3 regions of the Methylobacterium sp. CCH7-A2 genome follow, and region 1 is predicted to be linked to each of the others. Evidence: predicted binding sites of a transcription regulator. Region 1 holds the regulator's gene; each other region holds the start of a gene.
The links. Region 1 encodes PhoB, which activates phosphate uptake and scavenging genes when phosphate is short. Its sites were predicted from a motif close to TGTCATNNANCTGTCAT; they were not measured.

Region 2: AX750_RS20735 (ArsJ-associated glyceraldehyde-3-phosphate dehydrogenase) is a predicted target of PhoB. The motif match lies at 2,193-2,209, and genes of this name have one in related genera.
Region 3: phnC (phosphonate ABC transporter ATP-binding protein) is a predicted target of PhoB. The motif match lies at 2,198-2,214, and genes of this name have one in related genera.

What each region holds. Positions count from the first base shown of each region.
Region 1 is NZ_LSKN01000298.1:311-8,073, reverse strand. Features, by position in the region: gene AX750_RS22755 (ATP-binding protein) at 1-889, shown strand, start outside; gene pstS (phosphate ABC transporter substrate-binding protein PstS) at 1,011-2,036, shown strand; gene pstC (phosphate ABC transporter permease subunit PstC) at 2,196-3,167, shown strand; gene pstA (phosphate ABC transporter permease PstA) at 3,180-4,070, shown strand; gene pstB (phosphate ABC transporter ATP-binding protein PstB) at 4,119-4,919, shown strand; gene phoU (phosphate signaling complex protein PhoU) at 4,963-5,682, shown strand; gene phoB (phosphate regulon transcriptional regulator PhoB) at 5,841-6,539, shown strand; gene AX750_RS22720 (TIGR03862 family flavoprotein) at 6,702-7,763, shown strand, end outside.
Region 2 is NZ_LSKN01000282.1:721-8,483, forward strand. Features, by position in the region: partial or broken gene AX750_RS20720 (MFS transporter) at 1-553, shown strand, start outside; gene AX750_RS20725 (metalloregulator ArsR/SmtB family transcription factor) at 699-1,592, opposite strand; gene AX750_RS20730 (arsenate reductase ArsC) at 1,589-2,119, opposite strand; gene AX750_RS20735 (ArsJ-associated glyceraldehyde-3-phosphate dehydrogenase) at 2,252-3,295, shown strand; gene arsJ (organoarsenical effux MFS transporter ArsJ) at 3,300-4,541, shown strand; gene minE (cell division topological specificity factor MinE) at 4,548-4,811, opposite strand; gene minD (septum site-determining protein MinD) at 4,808-5,623, opposite strand; gene minC (septum site-determining protein MinC) at 5,656-6,402, opposite strand; gene AX750_RS20760 (hypothetical protein) at 6,586-6,825, shown strand; gene AX750_RS20765 (aldolase/citrate lyase family protein) at 6,822-7,622, opposite strand.
Region 3 is NZ_LSKN01000220.1:7,296-15,058, reverse strand. Features, by position in the region: gene AX750_RS16205 (DUF1772 domain-containing protein) at 1-266, opposite strand, end outside; partial or broken gene AX750_RS16200 (nucleoside phosphorylase) at 691-1,365, opposite strand; gene AX750_RS16195 (class I SAM-dependent methyltransferase) at 1,448-2,074, opposite strand; gene phnC (phosphonate ABC transporter ATP-binding protein) at 2,296-3,051, shown strand; gene phnD (phosphate/phosphite/phosphonate ABC transporter substrate-binding protein) at 3,085-3,954, shown strand; gene phnE (phosphonate ABC transporter, permease protein PhnE) at 3,960-4,763, shown strand; gene AX750_RS16175 (phosphonate dehydrogenase) at 4,760-5,764, shown strand; gene AX750_RS16170 (LysR family transcriptional regulator) at 5,791-6,669, shown strand; gene AX750_RS26185 (hypothetical protein) at 6,676-6,837, opposite strand; gene AX750_RS26180 (hypothetical protein) at 7,294-7,644, shown strand.

The DNA of each region.
Region 1 (7,763 bases):
CGATCCGGACCTGATCGAGGCGATCGAAGGCGTCTCGCGGCAGGGGGGACGGCAGGTGATCGAGCTGATCGAGCGCGTGCCGGTGGAGCGCACCTTCCGCATCCATATCGCTGCGCTGGGCAGCGAGGGTGTCCGGCGACCGGTGCTGCTGACCTTCGAGGACCTCAGCGAGCAGCGCGTCACCGAGCGGATGCGGGTCGACTTCGTCGCCAATGCCAGCCACGAGCTGCGCACGCCGCTGGCCTCGCTGCTCGGCTTCGTCGAGACGCTGCAGGGCCCGGCGCGCAACGATGCCGGCGCGCGCGACCGTTTCCTGGCGATCATGCGCGAGCAGGGGCTGCGCATGGCGCGGCTGGTGGACGACCTGCTCTCGCTTTCGCGGATCGAACTGCGCGCCCATCTGGCGCCGGAGACGCCGGTCGATCTGACCGGCATCTCGCGCGAGATCGTGGATTCGCTGACGCTGATGGCACGCGAGCGCGAGGTGACGCTGACGCTGCGGGCGCCGACCGAGCCGGTAAACGTACCGGGCGACCGCGACGAGCTGCTGCGGCTGATGGAAAACCTCGTCGAGAACGCGATCAAGTACGGCAAGAGCGGCGGAGAGGTCGTGATCGACGTCGTCGACGGGCCGCTCGAGGTCAGCGTCGGCGTGCGCGACGATGGGCCGGGCATCGCACCGGAGCATCTGCCGCGGCTGACGGAGCGCTTCTACCGGGTCGATACCGCGGCGAGCCGCGAGGCCGGCGGCACGGGGCTCGGCCTCGCCATCGTCAAGCACATCGTGCTGCGCCATCGCGGGCGGCTGACGATCGAGAGCGCGCTCGGTGAGGGTGCGACGTTCAGGGCTGTTTTGCCACGTTTCGGGGCTTCGGCGCGCAAGCCTTGAGGGCGTTTCTTAACGCTGCGTGACGCCTTCATGACAGCATGCGTGACGAAGTGTCATGAAGCTGTCATGCAGAGGGTGTTCTGAACGGCTCGCTGAACCTGCGACCCAGAGAGGACATCTCATGCGCAAACTTCTCATTCTCGCGGCCGCGACCATCGGTCTGTCGGGCGTCGCCCAGGCCGCCGACATCACCGGCGCCGGCGCGACCTTCCCCTTCCCGATCTACTCGAAATGGGCCGAGGCCTATAAGAAGGAGACCAATATCGGTCTCAACTACCAGTCGATCGGCTCCGGTGGCGGCATCCGCCAGATCAAGGCCAAGACGGTCGCCTTCGGCGCCACCGACGCTCCCCTCAAGGGCGAGGATCTGGCCAAGGACGGCCTCATCCAGTTCCCGACCGTGATGGGCGGTGTCGTCCCCGCGATCAACATCGCCGGCATCGACGCCCGCCAGCTCAAGCTGACCGGCCCGATCATCGCCGAAATCTACATGGGCACCGTGAAGAAGTGGAACGATCCCAAGATCGTCGCCCTCAACGCCGGCCTGAAGCTGCCCGACGCCAACATCAATCCCGTCTATCGCTCGGACGGTTCGGGCACGACCTTCGTGTTCACCGACTATCTCTCCAAGGTCTCGCCGGAGTGGAAGTCCAAGGTCGGCGCCAACACCTCGGTGCAGTGGGCCGTCGGCATCGGCGGCAAGGGCAATGAGGGCGTCTCGGCCTCGGTCAAGCAGGTCGCCAACTCGATCGGCTATGTCGAATATGCCTACGCCAAGCAGAACAAGCTCAGCTACGCGCTGATCCAGAACGCCGAGGGCAACTTCCCGGCGCCGGACGACAAGTCGTTCCAGGCCGCGGCCGCGAACGCCAACTGGAACGAGGCTCCCGGCTTCGGCATCTCGCTGAACAACCAGAAGGGCGCCGAGGCCTGGCCGATCACGGCCGCGACCTTCCTGCTCGTCCACGCCAAGCCGGAGAAGCCGGAAGAGGTGCAGGCCGCGCTGAAGTTCGTCGACTGGGCCTTCAAGAACGGCGACCAGATGGCGCTGGACCTCGACTACGTGCCGCTCCCGGCCAACGTCAAGGATCAGGTCCGCGCCGCCTGGAAGGGCGTGACCGACCCGTCGGGCAAGCCGATCTTCTGATCACCGACTGAGGGCGAGGCGGAACCCGGTTCCGCCTCGTCTTCCTCATCAGGCCTCCATCCCGAGCAGCGGCGGAACCGCTGTTCCGGCTGAGGGCCCTCCCGAGAGCCTTCGCCTTCCGCCTCGCATCCTCGTTCCGCCACGACCGGAGTTCCACGGATGACCGCCGTGACCGACACTCTGAGCATTCCGGCCGCGCGGCCGCAGCGAAAGACGCCGAAGGGCACCTTCGACATCGTCTTCCGCAATGCCAGCCTGATCTCGGCCCTGTTCGTGCTGTTGCTGCTGGCCGGCATCATGCTGTCGATGGTCATCGGCGGCTGGCCGGCCTTCAAGGCGTTCGGGCTGAGCTTCATCACCGGCTCGCAATGGGACACCCAGGCCGATGTCTATGGCGCCTGGCCGGCCATCGTCGGTACGCTCTCGACGGCGCTGATCGCGCTGCTGATCGGCGTGCCGCTCTCGCTCGGCATCGCCGTCTACCTCACCCAGCTTGCCCCGCCCTGGTTCAAGCAGCCAGTCTCGACCACGATCGAGCTGCTCGCCGCCGTGCCCTCGATCATCTACGGCATGTGGGGCCTGTTCGTCTTCGTGCCGCTCTTCGCGGCCTATGTGCAGGTCCCGCTCTCGAACATCGTCGAGGGGATGCCGATCGTCGGGACAATCCTGTATTCGCGCTCGCCCTCCGGACTGGGCATCCTGACGGCGGGCATCATCCTCGCCTTCATGATCATCCCCTTCATCGCCTCGATCGTGCGGGACATGCTCGATCAGATCCCCTCCGTGCTGCGCGAGAGCGCCTATGGCATCGGGGCGACGACCTGGGAGGTCGTGCGCCATGTGCTGGTGCCGCAGGCCGGCGTCTCGATCATCGGTGCGATCATGCTGGGTCTCGGCCGCGCGCTCGGCGAAACGATGGCGGTGACCTTCGTGGTCGGCAATGCCAACCGCCTCTCGGCCTCGATCATGGATCCGGGCTCGACCATCGCCTCGCGCATCGCCAACGAGTTCAACGAGGCGCTGGGCCTGCAGATGAACGCGCTGATCGCGCTCGGCTGCATCCTGTTCTTCGTCACCTTCGTCGTCCTGGTCGTCGCGCGCATCCTGGTGTCGCGGGTCAAGACCTTCTGAGCGAGCCCGATCATGAGCCTGACGACCTCCTCCACCGCTCCCGCCGCCCCTTACGCCGCCTGGGGCCGCGTCCGGCAGAGCCGCCGCACCGCCGACAAGGCGATGCGGGTCATCTCCGCCGGCTTCACCTTCCTCGCCATCTTCGTGCTGTTCTGGATCCTCGGCATGCTGATCGTGAAGGGCATCGGCGGGCTCTCCGTCGCCACCTTCACGCAGATCACCCCTGGCCCCGGATCGCAGGGCGGCGGCCTCGCCAACGCCATGGTCGGCTCGATTGTGCTGACCTTCCTCGGCATCGCCGTGGCGACGCCGATCGGCGTGCTGGCGGGCACCTATCTGGCGGAATACGGCAAGGGCTCGAAGCTGGCCGACCTGATCCGCTTCATCAACGACATCCTACTCTCGGCGCCCTCGATCCTGATCGGCCTGTTCGTCTATGTCATTCTGGTCGAGCCGGTCGGCGGCTATTCCGGCTGGGCCGGCGGCGTCGCGCTCGGCATCATCGCGATCCCCGTGATCGTGCGCACCACCGAGGACATGCTGCGCCTGGTGCCAGGCCCGCTGCGCGAGGCCGGGGCTGCGCTGGGCGCGCCGCCTTCCGTGGTGATCACCTCGATCACCTGGAAGGCCGCGAAGGCCGGCATGGTCACCGGTATCCTGCTGGCGCTCGCCCGCATCGCAGGCGAGACCGCACCGCTGATCTTCACCGCGCTGAACAACAATTTCTGGTTCTCGTCGGACCTGATGGGCGGCGTGTCGAACCTGCCGGTGACGATCTACCAGTTCGCCTCCGCGCCTTACGAGAACTGGCAGCAGCTCGCCTGGGCCGGTTCGCTGATCATCACCCTGTCGATCCTGCTGCTCTCGCTCGTCGCCCGCCGCATCGTGCGCGGCGGCAAGTGAGACCCGCCTAACCTATCTCCGTCGCGTCAGATCCGAAGGAACCCGTCGATGCTTTCGACCCTCGAACTCAGCCCGCAGTCGCTCGACGCCGACGCGCCCGTCCGGATCGCGGTGAAGAACCTCGATTTCTACTATGGCGAGCACAAGGCGCTGAAGAACATCAATCTCGACTTTCGCGACCGGCATGTCACGGCCCTAATCGGCCCCTCGGGCTGCGGCAAGTCCACGCTGCTGCGCATCTTCAACCGGATCTATTCGCTCTATCCCGAGCAGCGCGCGACCGGCGAGGTCATGCTCGACGGCCGCAACGTCATCTCCAACGACGTCGACGTCAACGAGCTGCGCTCGCGCATCGGCATGGTCTTCCAGAAGCCGACGCCCTTCCCGATGTCGATCTACGACAATGTCGCCTTCGGCATCCGCCTCTACGAGAAGCCGCCGAAGTCGGAGCTCGACGACCGCGTCGAGGGCGCGCTGCGCCGGGCCGCGCTCTGGGACGAGGTCAAGGACAAGCTCAAGACCTCCGGCATGGGCCTTTCGGGCGGCCAGCAGCAGCGCCTCTGCATCGCGCGCACCATCGCGCAGAAGCCGGAGGTCATCCTGTTCGACGAGCCGACCTCGGCGCTGGACCCGATCTCGACCGGCAAGATCGAGGATCTGCTGGAGCAGCTGAAGGCCGACTTCACGATCGTCATCGTCACCCACAACATGCAGCAGGCGGCGCGCATCTCGCAGTACACCGCCTTCATGTATCTGGGCGAGGTGATCGAGTTCGCCGCGACCAACACGATCTTCATGAACCCGAGCAAGAAGCAGACGCAGGACTACGTCACCGGCCGCTTCGGCTGATTTGGCCGCCGCTTCCGCTCCGCATCCAAAGGACAACGCCGCGATGACCGAACATATCGTCCGCTCCTACGACGCCGAACTGGAGTCGCTGCGCCGCAGCCTCGCCGAGATGGGCGGCATGTCCGAGCGCATGCTCGGCGATTCCACGGTCGCGCTGGTGCGCCGCGACACGACGCTGGCCCAGAAGGTGATCTCCGCCGACCAGCGGCTCGACAACCTGCAGCGCGACGTCGAGGAGCGCGCCGTGCTGACGATCGCCCGGCGCCAGCCGCTCGCCAACGATTTGCGCGAGCTGATCTCGGCGATCCGCATCGCCTCGGACATCGAGCGCGTCGGCGACCTCGCCAAGAACATCGCCAAGCGCGCGGTCGCGATCTCCGGCCAGTTCTCGCCGCCGCACCGCGCCGTCGTCGGGCTGGAGCATATGAGCCGGCTGGTGCAGGCGCAGCTCAAGGACGTCCTCGACGCCTACGCCACCAGCAACGAGCAGAAGGCGCTCGAGGTCTGGCATCGCGACGGCGAGATCGACGCGCTCTACACCTCGCTGTTCCGCGAGCTGTTGACCTATATGATGGAAGATCCGCGCAACATCACCTTCTGCACGCATCTCCTGTTCTGCGCCAAGAACGTCGAGCGCATCGGCGACCACACCACCAACATCGCCGAGACGATCCACTATCTCGTCACCGGCGAATCGCTCGACATCAACCGTCCCAAGCTCGAGACCACCGACATCACGGTCGAGGCCGTGACAGGGAGCTGACAACACCGACTGCGCCGGAGCCTTCGCCGTCAGGGTCGGGCCTGTTCCGACCATCCACGTCTTCGCCGGACCCACGCCGCGTTCAAGACGTGGATGCTCGCCACAAGGGCGAGCATGACGATGCGTTTCGGCACAAACGCCAAGAACGGAACCGTGCCATGGCCGCCCGCATCCTGATCGTCGAGGACGAGGAACCCCTCACCCTGCTGCTGCGCTACAACCTCGAGGCCGAGGGCTTCGCAGTCGACAGCGTGGCGCGGGGGGACGACGCCGAGCTGCATCTGCGAGACAACACGCCCGATCTCGTGCTGCTCGACTGGATGCTGCCCGGTCTCTCCGGCATCGAACTGTGCCGGCGGCTGCGGGCGCGGCGCGACACCGAGCGCGTGCCGATCATCATGCTGACCGCCCGCGGCGAAGAAACCGAGCGCGTGCGCGGCCTCGCCACCGGGGCCGACGACTATGTCGTCAAGCCGTTCTCCCTGCCGGAGCTGATCGCGCGCATCCAGGCGCTGCTGCGCCGGGCGAAGCCCGGCCATGTCGCGGGGCTGCTGGTCGCCGGCGATCTCGAACTCGACCGCACGACGCGCCGCGTGCGCCGGGCCGGCGAAGAGCTGCATCTGGGGCCGACCGAGTTCCGGCTGCTGGAATTCCTGATGCAGGCGCCGGGCCGGGTCTATTCGCGCGCCCAGCTGCTCGACGCCGTCTGGGGCCGCGACGTCTACATCGACGAGCGCACGGTCGACGTCCATGTCGGGCGGCTGCGCAAGGCGATCACGCCGGGCGACGCCAAGGATCCGCTGCGCACCGTCCGTGGCGCGGGCTACGCCTTCGACGAGACCTTCGCGCGGGCGTGAGGGAAACCGTCATGGTCGGGCGCAGACCCGAGCATCTCGTGACGCCGAGGCTCCCCTGCCGTGCCGGCCATAGATTCTCGGGTCGAGCCCGAGAATGACGAGGTCGCTCCGGCATGCGCCTGATCGCTTGACCCGCGACGCCCGACGGCGCAAGCCGGCCCGATGCAGATCAAAGACATCGCCATCATCGGCGCCGGCCCGGCCGGGCTGATCGCGGCCGAGCGGCTGGCCCAGGCCGGCCACCGCGTGACGATCCATGAGCGGATGCCGTCGCCGGCGCGCAAATTCCTGCTCGCCGGGCGCGGCGGGCTCAACCTCACCCATTCCGAGCCGCTGGAGAGCTTCCTGCCGCATTACGGCGCGGCGCGGGACTGGCTCGAACCCGCCATCCAGGCGTTTCCACCGCAGGCGCTGCGCGATTGGGCCGACGAGCTCGGCGCGGAGAGCTTCATCGGCACCAGCGGGCGCGTCTTCCCGAAGGCGATGAAGGCGTCGCCGCTGTTGCGCGCCTGGCTGCGCCGGCTCGACGGGCTCGGGGTGCGGCTCGAAGCCGGCCGGCGCTGGACCGGCTGGAACGACGAGGGCGCGCTGACCTTCGCCACGGCGGCCGGCGAGGTGACGGTCGCCGCCGATGCGACGCTGCTTGCGCTGGGCGGGGCGAGCTGGCCGCGGCTCGGCTCGGACGGTGGCTGGGTGCCGCTGCTGGCCGGCAAGGGCGTTGCCATTTCGCCGCTGCGGCCCGCCAATGGCGGCTTCGCCGTGGCCTGGTCCGACACGCTGCGCGAGCGCTTCGCCGGCGCGCCGCTGAAACGGATCACGCTTCGCTTTGCCGGCAAAGAAATTGTTGGAGAGGCGATGATCGACGCGCATGGACTCGAGGGCGGCGCGATCTATGCGCTGTCGGGGTCGCTGCGCGAGGCGATCGCGCGCGACGGTTCGGCGCTGCTCGAGATCGACCTGCGGCCCGATCTCGACCTCGCCCGTCTGACCGAGAAGCTCGGCAAGCGTCGGCCCGGTGAGACGCTCAGCAACCATCTGCGCAAGGCGGCAGGGCTGTCGCCGGCGGCGGTGGCGGTGCTGCGCGACAGCGTCGGCGGCAGGCTCGACGAGAGTCCCGCGGCGCTCGCGGCGGCGATCAAATCCGCGTCTGTGCGCCTGACCGGGACGATGCCGCTCGACCGGGCGATCTCCAGCGCCGGCGGCATCGCGGCCGGCGAGATCGAC
Region 2 (7,763 bases), on a different contig from region 1:
GCTGCTGGCACTGGCCTTTTCGCTCCAGGGCTTCGTGGTCTCGGCCATGTCGGTGCATCTGCTGACGATGCTGGAGGGTCTCGGCCTCAGCGCGGCGCTCGCGGTCGGGATCGGCGCCATGGTCGGCCCCTCGCAGGTGGCGGGGCGGCTGGTCGAGATGCTGTTCGGAACGGAACTCGAGCCGACTACGACCGCCTGGGTTTCGGCGACGCTGATGCCGCTCGGCTTCGCGCTGCTGCTGGTCAGCGGCACGACGGCGACGCTCGCCGGGCTCTTCGCCATCGCCTATGGCGTCAGCATGGGGCTGAGCTCGATCGTGCGGGGCACGGTGCCGCTGCGGCTCTTCGGCCCGGCCGGCTATGGGGCGATGCTGGGCAAGCTATCGGCGCCGGGGCTGGCCATCCGGGCGGCTGCGCCGGTCGCCTTCGCGGTCATGGTCGAGCGGGCCGGGCTGCTGCCGAGCACGATCCTGCTGATCGTGCTCTCGGGCGCGGCCGCCCTGTCGCTGTTCCTGCTGTCACGGCTGGCTGCCGCCCTGCCGGCCCCGAAATGACCGGCCGCCAGCGCAGGGTGCGAGCAGACCGACCGCTCCAAAGCGCCGGCCCTTCAGCGACGCAACCGGTATCTCGCCCGAGACCCGGACATCGCCAGGACGTTGCGCGAGGCCCCGCCGTCGGGTCTGCGATCGATTGTGACGCTCACGCCGCCCGTTCCAGCGTCATCGGCGTCGCGCCATCCATCCGGCCGATCGCCGCCAGCACGGGAGCGAGTTCATCCGCCGCCATCTGTTCGAAGGGCAGGTTGACGAAGGCGGTCACCCGTGCGGTGAGCTGGCGGTAGCTCTGCAGGAAGGCCGCACGCTGGGCGGCAGCGGGGCCGGCTGCCGCCGCCGGATCGTCCAGTCCCCAATGGGCACGCAATGGCGCGCCCGGAAAGACGGGGCATGGCGTCTCCGCCGCGCCGTCGCAGACGGTGACGACGAGGTCCAGTGGCGGCGCCTCGGGTCCGAGGAACTCGTCCCAGGACTTCGAGCGCATGGCGGAGACGTCGTATCCGAGTTCCGCCAGCAACCCGAGGGCCGCCGGGTGAGGCGCCTCCTGCGGGCGGCTGCCGGCCGAGAAGGCCTCGATCCGTCCCAGGCCCTCACGGTTGAGAATGGCCTCGGCCATGATGGAGCGGGCCGAGTTGCCGGTGCAGACCACGAGGACACGCAGCGGCCGCTCGCTCGCGACGGGCTCGCGCCGCGCCGGGATCGCCGTGGCCCCTGGCGGGCAGGCGGCCGGGCCCTGGGTGCAGCAGGCATCCGTCAGGAACGCCAGCAGCGCATCGGCGGGGCCTGGCTTGGCGGCGAAGATGATGTGACGCCCCTCGCGCCGCGAGGCCAGCAGGCCGACCTGCTCCAGCGCCGCGAGATGGGCCGAGAGGGTGTTGTGCGCGACGGCGAGCAGCCGGCCGATATCGCCCGCTGCCAGCCCATGCGGCCGGTAGCGCATCAGCAGGCGAAAGATCTCGAGCCGCGTCGGCTGGGCGAGCGCTGCCAGGAGCGCGACCGCCTCCGCGGATTCCAGCCTCGGCGCCGGCCCCTGCTTCACGCGGCGTCATCCCTCTGCAATGGATCGGCGCGCGACGTGTCCTTGCCGATCGCGTCCAGCCGGTGCTGCAGAGCCATGCCCTTCAGCGTCGCCAGAGGCAAGCTCGCGAAGAGCGAGATGCGGTTGTTCAGCATGCGGTAGGCATCGGCGAAGGCGAGCGCCTTCTGAACGTCGTCGCCTTCATGGGCGGCCGGATCCGGCAGGGTCCAGAGCGCCGTCACGGGATTGCCCGGCCAGGCCGGCGGAACGGCATTGGCCGCCGTCTCCGAGAGGGTGAAGACGAAGTCGAGCTGCGGCGCGTTCGGGCCGGAAAATGCGTCCCAGCTCTTGGGCCGCAGGTCGGAGACATCGTGGTTGAGCGATTTGAGCAGCCTGACGACGAAGGGATTGATCGAAGCACGGGGCTGCGAGCCGGCACTGTAGACGGCGAACTTGCCGGCCATGCGCCGCATGATCGCCTCGGCCATGATGGAGCGCGCGTGATTGCCTTTGCACACGAAAAGCACCGCGAGAGGAGAGGTCGTCATGGCGTCGTCCCGATATGTCGGTTTCGGATGACATGAGTCTCATCACAGAATATGTCGTTGTCAACCGACATATTGACATGATGCCTTCATCCGGGTGATGCAGCCTCCCTGAGACAGACAGGGAGCAGAGTCATGCGGATCGGCATCAACGGCATGGGGCGGATCGGGCGTCTGGCGCTGCGGGCCGCCCTGGGGGCGGCCGACCGGCAGGGCGACGATCCGCGCGCCGGCAACCGGCTCGACGTCGTCCATCTCAACGAGATCAAGGGTGGTGCGGCGGCGACCGCCCATCTGCTCGAATTCGACAGCATGCAGGGCCGCTGGCGCGGCGGCATCGCGAGCGCCGGCGAGGATGCGGTCACGATCGGCGAGCGCCGCTTAAGTTTCTCGGCGGCGGGCGAGCCGGGCGACATCTCCTGGGGGGATCTCGGCGTCGATGTCGTGCTCGAATGCACCGGCAAGTTCCTGACGCCGGCGACACTGGAGGGGCATCTGAAGCGCGGCGCCAAGCGCGTCATCGTCGCCGCCCCCGTGAAGGACCCCTCGGTCCTCAACGTCGTCGTCGGCGTCAACGAGCATCTCTACGACCCCGCCGTTCACCCGATCGTCACCGCCGCCTCCTGCACGACGAACTGCCTAGCCCCGGTGGTGAAGGTCGTGCACGAGAATTTGCGCATCCGGCACGGCCAGATCACCACGATCCACGACCCGACCAACACCAATGTCGTGGTCGATGCGCCCCACAAGGATCTGCGCCGCGCCCGCTCGGCGATGCTCTCGCTGCAACCGACGACGACCGGCAGCGCCACCGCGATCGCGCTGATCTATCCCGAGCTGAAGGGCAAGCTCGACGGCCACGCCGTGCGCGCGCCCGTCCTCAACGCCTCTCTGACCGACTGCGTCTTCGAGTTGGAGCGGTCGACGACCGCGGCCGAGGTCAACGCGCTGTTCGCGGAGGCGGCCAAGGGGCCACTGGCCGGAATCCTCGGCTTCGAGCCGCGCCCGCTGGTCTCGATCGACTATCAGCGCGACACGCGCTCGAGCATCGTCGACGGTCTCTCGACGCTGGTCACCGACGGCACGATGCTGAAGGTCTACGCCTGGTACGACAACGAGATGGGCTATGCCTGCCGCATGGTCGATCTCGCCTGCCATCTCGAACAGGCCGGGATCTGATCGGGTGACCGAGGGAACCCGCAACTACGCCATCGTCACCGCCGCCTATTGGGGCTTCACCCTGACCGACGGCGCGCTGCGCATGCTCGTGCTGCTGCATTTCTTCCGGCTCGGCTATTCGCCCTTCACCCTCGCCTTCCTGTTCCTGCTCTATGAGGCGGCCGGGATCGTCGCCAATCTGATCGGCGGCTGGCTCGCGGCGCGCTACGGCATCACCCGCATGCTCGCGGTGGGTCTCGGCACGCAGATCGCGGGCTTCCTGCTGCTGTCGGGCCTGTCGCCGGACTGGACGGCCGCTGCCTCCGTCGCCTGGGTGGTGATGGCGCAAGGCGTCTGCGGCGTCGCTAAGGACCTGACCAAGACGGCCTCGAAATCGGCGATCAAGGTCGCCGAGGCCGCGGCACGCAGCGAGGACGCTGAGGGACGGCTGTTCCGCTGGGTCGCCTGGTTCACCGGCTCCAAGAACGCGATGAAGGGCGTTGGCTTCTTCCTGGGCGGGCTGCTGCTGGAGGCGCTCGGCTTCCGCGGCGCGCTCTGGGCGATGGCGGCGATGCTGGCGCTGATCCTGCTCGGCGTGGTGATCGCGCTGCCGGCAATGATGGGCAAGGCCAAGGCGAGCAAATCCGCGCGCGAGCTCTTCGCCAAGAACCGGGGCGTCAACCTGCTGGCGCTGGCCCGCGTCGCGCTGTTCGGAGCGCGCGACGTCTGGTTCGTCGTCGGCGTGCCGGTGTTCCTCTATGCCTCGGGCTGGACCTTCACCATGGTCGGCAGCTTCCTGGCGCTCTGGACGATCGGCTACGGCCTCGTTCAAGCGGCTGCGCCCGCCCTCATCGCCCGAAGCGCCGACGGGCTGTCGAGCGAAGTCCCGGCGGCGCGGCTCTGGTCGCTGGCGCTGGCGGCGATCCCCTTTGCGCTCGCCGCCTTGCTGCTGAGCGGGGCCGTCTCCCGGCCCGATCTCGTGCTGGTCGCGGGGCTTGGCCTGTTCGGCTTCGCCTTCGCGGTCAACTCGTCGCTGCACTCTTACCTGATCCTGGCCTATGCGGGCTCGGAGAAGGCGGCCGAGGATGTCGGGTTCTATTACGCCGCCAATGCGCTGGGGCGGTTCGGCGGCACGCTGCTCTCGGGCCTGCTCTACCAGGCGGGCGGGCTGCAGGCCTGCCTGATCGGCTCGGGCCTGATGCTGGCGGCGTGCTTCGTGGCGACGCTGGCTCTCCCGGGGCGGAGGGATGCTCCGCTCCGGGCGTGAGCCGGTTCAGGCCGCCTTGCGGGCGACGTCGAAGGGGATTTCGATGTCGACGGCCAGCGTCGAGACCTGGGCGCCGCGCTCCATCGTGACGCTGACCTTCTCTGAATCGATCTGCATGTGCTTGGAGATCGCACGCAGGATCTCGTCCCGGAGCTTGGCGACGAGATCGGAGTCGCCGACCGCGGCGCGCTCATGCGCCAGCAGGACCTTGAGGCGCTCGCGGGCGGCGGGGGCCGACTGCACGCGCGAGAAGAAACGACGCAGGTTCATGCCGCCTTCCTTCCGAAGATCTTGCCGAAGAAGCCGCGCTTCTCGCCCGGGACCATGATCGGCAGGTTCTCGCCCTGGAGCCGGCGCGCGGCCTCGAAATAGGCGATCGAGGGGGCGCTGCGGTCATCCGCCAGCGTCACCGGCGAGCCCAGATTGGAGGCGCGCAGCACGTCCATGCTCTCGGGGATGATGCCGAGCAGCGGGATGGAGAGGATCTCCAGCACGTCGTCGACCTTGAGCATGTCGCCGCGCTCGGCCCGGACCGGGTCGTAGCGGGTCAGCAGCAGGTGCTTCTCCATGTGCTCGCCCTGCTCGGCGCGCAGCGTCTTGGAATCGAGCAGGCCGATGATGCGGTCGGAATCGCGCACCGAGGAGACCTCCGGATTGGTCACCACGATGGCGACGTCGGCATGGCGCATGGCCAGCGTGGCGCCACGCTCGATACCGGCGGGGCTGTCGCAGATCACCCAGTCGAAGACGCTCTTGAGCGCGCCGATGACCTTCTCCACGCCCTCGGCGGTGAGGTTGTCCTTGTCGCGGGTCTGCGAGGCCGGCAGCAAATAGAGCGTCTCGACGCGCTTGTCGCGGATCAGCGCCTGGGTGAGCTTGGCCTCGCCCTGGATGACGTTGACGAGGTCGTAGACGACCCGGCGCTCGGCCCCCATGACGAGGTCGAGATTGCGCAGCCCGACGTCGAAATCCACCACCACGACCTTCTCGCCACCCTTGGCGAGCGCTGCCCCGAGCGCGGCGGACGAGGTCGTCTTGCCGACGCCTCCCTTGCCCGAGGTGACCACGATGACTTTGCCCATAGACCTCTCCCGATTGTCCCGATGTCGCCTGGTCAGGCGATCGACCCGACCTTGAATGTTTCGCCTTCGAGCCAGATCTGCACGGCCTTGCCGCGCAGCTCCGGCTCCATGTCCTCGGCTGTCTTGTAGAAGCCGTCGATCGCCAGCAGCTCGGCCTCGAGCCGGCTGCAGAAGATGCGCGCCGACGCGTTGCCCATGGTGCCGGCGAGCGCCCGGCCCCGCAGCGTCCCGTAGACATGGATCGAGCCGCCCGCGACGATTTCGGCGCCCGAGGCAACCGAGCCGACGATGGTGACGTCCCCCTCTGGGAAGAACAGCGACTGACCCGAGCGCACGGGCTGGGTGACGATGATCGACGGCATCGGCTTGCCCGGCGTCGGATCCGAGCGGACGACGCTCTCCGGCGCCACCGCGTCCGGCACCGGCTCCGGAGCCGCCTCGGCGGCCGGCGGCTCGACATCGGCGGTGGAACGCCCGCCGGACATCGCCGGCGGCAGATCCGAGCCCAGCATGGAGGCCCTGGCCCCCTCGATGCCCATGATCCGGACGCCGCGACCGGACAGCTTGGCGACGAGGTCGCGCAGCTCCGCCCGGTCCAGCTCGAGCCCCTCGATGTCGAGCACGACGGGCCGCCGCAGGAAGAAGCCGGCCGAGAGCGCGGCCAGTTCGTCGAGCCGGATCAGCCAGTCCTCGAGCGGCAGCTCGGGGGTCAGCGTCAAGGCAAGGTAGGAGCGCCCCTTGAGGCGGATGGGCCTGGGTTTGGTTAACACGGCGGTCATCTTGGTAAATTTTCGGTGTCTTCGGTGTATTCAGCCAATGGTTAACGGCCGGTAAATGACGCTGCTCCTGAGGCCATTCGCACGAGCTGTGGCAGCCGCGCCGCAACGCCTCGCAAAGCATGAGGCGGCTCGCCCCGAAACGTGCGATCCTCGCGGCCGGGCGATGGGCCTGCGGAGCCGACCATGGACATCATCGTCACGCCCAGCGGCCTGACCAGCTGGGCCCTGACCGACCTGCTCGGACGCGATATGGGGCGCGTCGAGCTGGCGGCGCCGGGCGAATACCGAATCATTCCCGGTGAGCGCGTCGCCGAGACCATGCGCGCGATGAAGCATGGCCCCTTCGCCACGCTCGACGCCGCCCTGTCGCAGATCGAGGTTTTCACCCGCTCGACCTGCCGGCTCGCCCCCGCGGCCGACTAGCGCGGAGCGGCGGGAGCGGCCGACCCGGTGCGCGCGCGCAGCGTCTGCGCGACCGCGGTTCCCTGGTCGATCAGCAGGTTGATGTCGTTGGTGGCGACGATCAGCCGGGCGCCGAGATCGAGTGCATGCGATTGCAACAGCGCCGCGCCGACGCCGATGACGCCGAAGATCTTGCCCTGCGCACGCGTCGCCGCCGCGACAGCCGCGAAGGCGGCGAGAACCTCGGGATGGTCGACCGCGCCGAGGTGGCCCATGTCGGCGGCGAGGTCGTTGGCGCCGATGATGACGGCGTCGATGCCGGCGACGGCCGCGATGTCACTGGCCGCCGCGACGCCACCGGCGCTCTCGACCATGGCGACAATGAAGGTGTCCTGCTCAATTTGCCGGACCATCTCGGCGGCCGGTGGCACCTGGAAGCCGAGCCGCGCCAGCGGGCTCGGCAGAGAGCGCTTGCCGAGCGGCTGGAACCGGCACTTCTCGACGATCAGACGCGCCTCTGCAGCGGTCTCGACATGCGGCACCACCACGCCCTCGGCGCCGCAGTCGAGCACCCGCGCCAGGTCGGGCACATAGGGACCGCCGACGCGGACGAGGCAGGGCAGCCCGGCCTCGCTGGCGGCGACGCTGATCGAGGCGGCGTCACCGATCGCGATCGGGGCATGCTCCATGTCGACCAGCAGGAAATCGAAGCCGCAACTGCGCGTGACCGTGACGATCTCGACCGTGCGGACGACGCAGGCCGCCAGGCCGATCGCCGTCTGGTCGCCCGCCATCATCGCCTTCAGCGTCCGCCGCATGCCGTTCTCCCTCGCTTCGCCGGCGCGCCGATGGGCTGGCACGCGGCCTCTGTGCAGGATGCGTGCAAGCGTGCGGCGTGACCAGCCGGGCCGCACCGACGCATCGCGGACGCTTGAACCCGGCCGCCGCCGGCCCCACAA
Region 3 (7,763 bases), on a different contig from region 1:
GTGTAGGGCCAGTTGGCCAGGATCAGGGCTGCTCCAACAACCCAGCGCCAATCTTTTGTGAGCCACGCCGCAGCAAGGCCCATTGAGGCAGAGGCAACTGCCAAGCTGCCTTGCATGACGAAGCCGCCCGCATAACTCGGCTTCCACTCCTTCAACATGCTCTTATCATCAAGACCGAGACGCGCAGGTTGTTCCGCGATGTTTATGTAAAAAGCAGCCCCTCCGAAGGCTGCGGCCAACACAAGAGCGATTTGTCCCGCAATCATCCCAGTTGGCCTTTTTTATCTCGTGCACTTTGCGAAATACTATTCCGAGTTTGTGATGTTGACCAGCGGGCATGGTCAGCAGCCTCATATTCGCCAGAGAAAATTGCCTGAGCAAGGCAGTAGAGATCCGCTCGCCGACGCTCGGAAATCCTTGATCCTGCAGGGTGCGCTCTCGCGCTGACCGTGCGCTGTGAGCGCCGCGGCACAATCGCGCCACATCGGCTCCGGGATTTCCTGTGCCGCGTCCGGAAACCTCCTTGGCGGGCCGCTGCCGGCGTCCTTTAGCGCTTAGAGGATCGGGGCGAGACCACAATGGCGACAATCAGAAAGCTCCGAGGCCGCTGGCCGGTGCGACGGCGCGGCATGGCCCCTCGCGCGAAGAGCTTCGACAAGAAGACCGACTGCCGTTGACATGGCCCATCTGGTTGGTGACGTGGGCGAAGCAGACGGCGCGCTTGCCGCAAGCCTGCGCGAAGGCATACAGCGCGGCAGCCTCCATCTCGACGGCGAGCAGGCCGCGTGCGGTCATGGTGGCGATGGCGCGCTCCGTCTCCCTGAAAGGCGCGTCGGTGGTCCAGGTCGCGCCGCGCAGCACCGGCTCACGCATGCCGTCGAAGGCGCTCTCGAGCGCAGCGATGACGCCAGTGTCGGCCTGGGCGAAGTCCGATGGCGGCAAGTAATGGTAGCTCGTGCCCTCGTCGCGCAGGGCCTGTTCGATCAGGATGAAATAAGGCGGCGGCCGCACCGGCTGCAGTTGCCCAGACGAGGTCATGCTGATCAGAAGCCTGCAGCCGGCGGCGAAGAACTGTTCCGCCACCAGCACGGCATAGGAAGCGCCGACGACGCAGCCAACGATGCCAAACTCGACGTCGCCCTCCACGAAACGATCTAGTTCGCTGTGATAGCAGGCCCAATCTCGGTCAGTCGTTGCGCGTCCGTCCTGGCGCAGCCGCCGGACGAGATCGCCATCGGGGTCGAGCACGCAGATCGCCGGCACGTCGCGCACGGCCAGACCTTCGTGGCGGCGCGCTTCGCGCAGCAGGTTTCCCGGCTCGAAGGCGGATGCTTCAGAGTGGTGCTTGTTGGCCAGTATCGGCATGGGCCTGTCGCGGTGGTCTGTCATGGTGTCGTGGGCTCGCTCGCCAGGCCTTGCGCCATTCTGGTCATGACTGCACCGCCGCTCACGTCGCTGACTTCCTAAACAGGCACCAGATGAAATCCTGACGATTCCCGGCGGGCGTCAGATGTGTCTGCGGCTGTTGGTTTACGAGTTCATAGTCCGCCCCGAGCTCTGCCTGGAGCATAGCTGCCGAATAGCGCCTCACGGGAAGTCCGCTGCATCGCTCCGGGCCGGTCAGGGAGAAGGGCGCGAGGATGACGAAGCCCCCAGGCCTGAGGCCGCAATCGAGGGCGCGGACATAGGCGGCGCGGTCGGCTGCCTCGACGAGGAAATGAAACACCGCACGGTCGTGCCAGAGTGCAAAGGCGTCCTGCGGGGGATGCCAAGCGGTCACGTCCTGGGCGCACCATGTCACGCGGCCGCCGTGGTCTCCCAACCGCTTCTGCGCGACGGCGAGGCCGGCCTCGGCGATGTCGAGCACGGTCAGGGTCGAGTGGCCGGCACCCAGCAACCTGTCGATCAGCACAGAGGCGCCGCCACCGATGTCGATGATGGGGGCATTGGCGCTGATCCCGGAACGCGCGATCAGGTCGAGCGAGAGCGTCGGGTCGTCCTGGAACCAGCTGACCTCGTCCGCCTGCCGGGTGCTGTAAACATTTTCCCAATGCTGCTGGCGCGGGCTCGACATGGCTGGCTCTCCGATGCTGCGACGACCCCTTGGGCCGCCGGCCGTTTGGCGGCAGCAAAGCCCGTCATGACGAGGCGGTCATCCCCCGCCGACGCACGAATTACGTCTAACACAACGTCCTCGTGTCACGCAGGCGTCACGTTTGCGCATTAGCGATAATCCGAACTATAATGATTTTTGTTCGGATTATACGAACGAATTTCTGCTGAAGGAGAGTGTTGATGCTGTCGGTTGTCGATGTTTCCGTCACCTACCCGAACGGTGTCGAGGCACTGAAGACGACTAATGCGACTTTCGCGCGCGGGCAGTTCATCGTGCTGCTCGGCAAGTCGGGCGCCGGGAAATCGACCCTTCTGCGTAGCCTGAACGGACTTGTCCGGCCGACGCAGGGCGATGTCCGGAGCGAGGGGCACGGATCGATCTTCGCCAGCGGGGCGACGTTGCGGGCCCACCGCCGCCGGACGGGCATGATCTTCCAGCAACACCACTTGATCGGCCGTCTGACGGCGCTTGAGAACGTTCTGACCGGCCGCCTGGCTTCACACGGGTTTCTGAGGTCGCTCGCGCCTCTGCCCCGCGCTGATCGAGTCATGGCGCTTGAGGCTCTCGACCGGGTCGGTCTTGCCGACCGCGCACTGGATCGCGCCGATCAACTCTCGGGCGGGCAGCAGCAACGGGTCGGGATAGCGCGTGCGATGGCGCAGAAGCCCGAGATCGTGCTTGCAGACGAGCCGGTCGCTAGCCTTGATCCCGCGACCGCCGCCAAGGTGCTGGAGGACCTGCACCGGATCTGCCGGGAAGATGGCATCACCGCGATCGTCAGCCTTCATCAGGTCGAACTGGCGCGCCAGTTCGGCGACCGGATCTTTGGCCTGGCGAAGGGAGAGATCGTGTTCGAGGACGGTCCCGAGTCAGTCGGCGGCATCGCTCTTGACCACATTTACCAGACGCGCACGGCCGAACTTGTCGCCGCCTAAAAATCGACCCCTACAATCGATCAGGACATCGTCATGAAGCGCAGAACGTTCATCGCCTCAGCCGCTACGGCTGGCCTATTTGCTCTGGCCGGCCCTGCCTCCGCCGACAAGGCAAACCCGGACAAACTGCGCATTGCGCTTTTGCCGGATGAGAACGCGTCCACGATCATCCAAAATGCGCAGCCGCTCAAACTCTTTCTGGAGAAGACGATTGGCAAGCCAGTCGAGATCATCGTGACGACGGACTATTCGTCAATGATCGAGGCGATGCGGTTCGGTCGGATCGAGGTCGGATATTTTGGTCCGTTCTCCTACGTCCTAGCGAAGTCGAAGGCGCCGGAAATCGAGCCGTTCGCTGTCGGCGTCGAGAAGGGCAAGCCGAACTATAACTCCATTCTGATCGCCAACGTCGATGGTCCGGTTAAGGAACTGGCTGACGTGAAAGGCAAGCCGTTCGCATTCGGCGATCAGGCTTCGACGTCGAGCCATCTCGCGCCGCGCGCGCATCTGGCCAAGAACGGCCTGATCGGGGACAAGGATTACAAGGTCGTCCATCTTGGCAAGCACGATGCGGTGGCGCGAGCAGTCGCGGCCGGACAGATTCCCGCCGGCGCCCTGTCGGAGGCGATCTATAGGGTTCTGGTCGAGACAAACAAGGTCGATGCGACCAAGCTCAGGCAAATCGCTCTGTCGGACCCGATCCCGAACTACCCGATGACGATTCAGGGCTACCTCAAGCCTGAACTCAAGGACGCGATCAGGAAGGCGTTCCTCGAACTCAAGGATCCCGAGATCCTCAAGCTGTTCCGGGTCGAGCGGCTCGCGCCAGCCACCGACAAGGACTATGACGTCTTGCGCGACATGGCGAAGATCCTCAATCTCGATATCGCCAAGCTCGGGTGATTGGCATGAGCGCATCCGGGTCCTTCGATACAATTCTTGCCGAAGAACGCCGCTCCGCCTTGCGTGGGGCGGGGCTTCTGGCCGCGATCATCGCCGTCTGCGTCATCGCGTTGGGTGTGACGGGATTTTTCGACCTCCAGCGCTTCATCGAGAGCGGCCCGGCGATCAGCCAGCTTGCCGACGAAATGATCCCGCCCGATTTCGGGCGCTGGCAGTCTTGGCTGCGGCCGCTATTTGACACCCTTGCTATGTCGATCGCGGGCACGGCGCTCGCGGTCGTCTTCTCGCTGCCGCTGGCGCTGTTGGCCGCCCCGAACACCAGCCCGCACCCGGCTGTCTGTTTTGCCGTCCGAACCCTTTTGGCGTTCCTCCGTTCCGTGCCGGAGATCATCCTTGGCGTGCTGTTTGTGGCGGCCGTCGGCTTTGGCGCATTGCCCGGCGTATTGGCGCTGGCGCTTCACTCGGTCGGGATGGTCGGCAAGTTCTACGCTGAGGCGATCGAACATGTTGACCCCAAACCTCTGGAAGCGGCGCGAGCGGCCGGCGCGACACCACTGCAGGTCATCGCGCATGCGGTCCTGCCGCAGGTCCTGCCGCAGCTCACGGACGTGACGATCTATCGCTGGGAGTATCATTTCCGCGCTTCGGCCGTGCTTGGCATCGTCGGAGCCGGCGGGATCGGGTTCGAGCTGATCGCGGCCTTGCGCCTGCTGAACTATGATCAAGTATCGGCGATCCTGCTCTCGATTCTCGCCTGCGTCGTCGCCGTCGACAGCATCGGCGCATCTCTCCGAAAGTCTCTAAAATGACAAGCTCGCCATTGGCGGCCTTGCCTCTTGTTGTCCTGACCAGCCGGTCCTTCGACGAAACCCGCGCGACGTTCGATGGCGCGGCGCGTGTTTTGTCCAACCAGGCGGTCGAGCCTTGGTCGCGCGAGTCGCTCATCGAGCGCTGCCAAGGCGCGTCCGCTCTCATGGCGTTCATGCATGATTACATCGACGGCGCTTTTCTCGATCGATGCCCCGATCTGCGGATTATCGGCGCCGCGTTGAAGGGCTATGACAACATCGACGTCGAAGCGGCGACGGAGCGCGGCGTCTGGGTCACCATCGTGCCCGACCTGCTGACCGTGCCAACGGCAGAGCTGGCGGTCGGGCTCACGATCGCGCTTGGACGCCATATCCGGATCGGCGACGAGCGAATCCGGCATGACGGCTTCGCAGGTTGGCGGCCGCAACTCTACGGGACAGGTCTGTCGGGTTCAACCGTTGGAATCGTCGGGTTTGGACAAGTGGGGCAGGCCATCGCGCGATGCTTGTCGGGCTTCAACTGTCGGCTGATCGCCTGCGACGCGCAGGATCGCGAGATATCCCAGCCCATCGAGATGGTGGCGCTGTCGGCTTTGCTGGCACAGGCCGACATCGTGATCCTGGGACTCCCGCTGACCCCAAGCACTCTCTCTTTGATGGACGCCGCCACCATCGCCCAGATGAAACCGGGTGCTCTCCTGGTCAATCCAGCCCGTGGGTCGCTCGTCGACGAGCAAGCTGTCGCCGATGCCCTCGATAGCGGTCGACTGGGCGGCTACGCTGCCGACGTCTTCGAATGCGAGGATTGGGCGAGGCCCGACCGACCTCTCGCGATCCATCCTCAACTGATCGCGCAACGGGCCCGCACTGTCCTGACGCCGCATCTCGGCTCGGCGGTGACCCTAGCGCGGCGCCAGATCGAGCTATCGGCCGCGCATAGCATCCTTCAAGCTCTGGCTGGGGCCGCGCCTGACGGCGCGGTCAACCAACCTCACATCTGATGCGCTCTCTGGATGACGACTAATCGATGCTGAATCTTGTCCATGCGCGAACCTTTCTAGCAATCGTCGAGACGCGTGGGGTGAGATCGGCTGCGCGTCTGCTCGAACTCGCGCCGTCGACGATCATCGATCACATCCGCCAGTTGGAAGAGGAACTGGCTGTTCCCCTGCTCGATCGCCAGACCCGAGAGGCCAGAACAACGGCGGAAGGGGAGCGTTTCCTGCCCATCGCGCGTGCGCTCGTCGAGACAGCAGAGCGCGCACCTGCCCTGTTGCGCGATCGCCATTTGCGAATTGTCTCCTCGAGCAATGTCGGCATCTACATGCTGCAGCCATCGATCGCGGATTTTCAGACCACGACCGGCATCACTGTCGAAACCTGGATTGGCCCCAATCCCGATGCGATCGACCGCATGGGGCGCGGCGAAGCCGATCTTGCCGTGCTGGAATGGTGGGACGAGCGAAAGGGCTTCTCGGCCCGGACATGGGCATGCGAGCCGCTCGTGATCATCGTTGCCCCCGGTCATCGCTGGGGCGGGCTTGACGCGCTCACGGTCGAGGAGTTGCTCACAGAGCCATTGCTGGGTGGTGAGCCTGGGACAGGGACAGGCCGGCTGCTGCGTCAGCAGCTTGGACCCCTGGCAGATCAATTGATGACGATCGGCGGTTTGGGGAGCACGGAGGCTGTCAAGCGCGCCGTGCGTGCGGGTCGCGGTGCTTCCGTCGTGATGAGGTCGGCCGTTACAGACGAGATTGCGGCTCATCAACTGGTGGCGCTGTCTTTGCGCGGGATCGCGCTGTCCAAAGAGATCAAGATGGTCGTCCCAGAGGCTCTGCCATCCACGGCTCCCGCGATGGGTTTTTTCGCGGATGCCGGTCCGGAGCGTTCATACACGGTTATATGAGGGCGATCACTCGACCTCATCGGCACGAGGATAAACGATGATGTTGTCGCGGGCGGCGTGGAGCCTGCCATAGGTTTTGAAAGCCAGCTTCATCGAGCGGAAGACCCGGCCGGATGAGAGCTGAACGTCGCCGGCATCGAAAATGGCGTATTTAGCGGCTTCGGTCATGGGGCGCACCTTGGGTCTGTTCGCTGCTCATAGCGTTAGCCGGTGTGCCCTGAGCGCGACCAGGCGCTCACAGGCTGCGCTGGCGCTGGAACGACAGCATGGGTGCTTCGAACGCCACGAAGCCAGCCGGAGAATCTCCCTGAGCTTCCTACGATGCTTCTGGAAGTGGCTCGGCGCTGTCGCGCCCGTCCCGCGCACTTTTGACAATGTTTCTGTCGCGAGCCGGCCGAAGGTGGGATGCACTACGTTGGTCGCTGGCAGCATCGGTCTGCTTCGCGCATCGAGAGGATGCAGATTCTCCTTCGGTTCAAGCGTCACGCAGTCCGTGAGAACACCGCGCAGGGGTGTCCGATTGCGGAGACGGCCGAGCGTCTGAAGATCAGCAAATACTTGCGCGAATCTATCAGAAATTTTACCAAATCGCTTCACCTTGGTGCAGTGACATGAACCACTGGAATGCTCATGCCTTTACGATCGCCCTTCGATACTGGCTGGCCGCGCTATGCCGTGGCATCGCACGTTCTGTTTTGGAGCACTGCAGCCGCGTTCCTCCTCAGCTGTGTGGGAGGCTATGCAGGACTGATCGGTGGCCAGATCGTTATCTCGCTGTTCTGGTTTTGGATAGCTTCTGGATTTCTTCTGGGTTTGGCCGCTTCATTCTCAGGAAAACTATACATCGGAAACCAGGTCTTCAGGCGATCACCTCTGACAGGCTGGGTGGCCAGGACGGCGGGTATTGTCGTTTCGGCATTGGCGGCGTTCATCATGCTTTTTGCCTACGGGCTCATGCACGTGCGGTTCGGTTGAGCGCCCAAGGCGAACTGCGCGTCGCCCGTTCATGGTTTGATCTCAAAGCCGCGATCGGCAACCGAGGCGGTGAAGACGAAGGCACAGCTAATCATGATGACGGTCAGGACGGCGGCGAC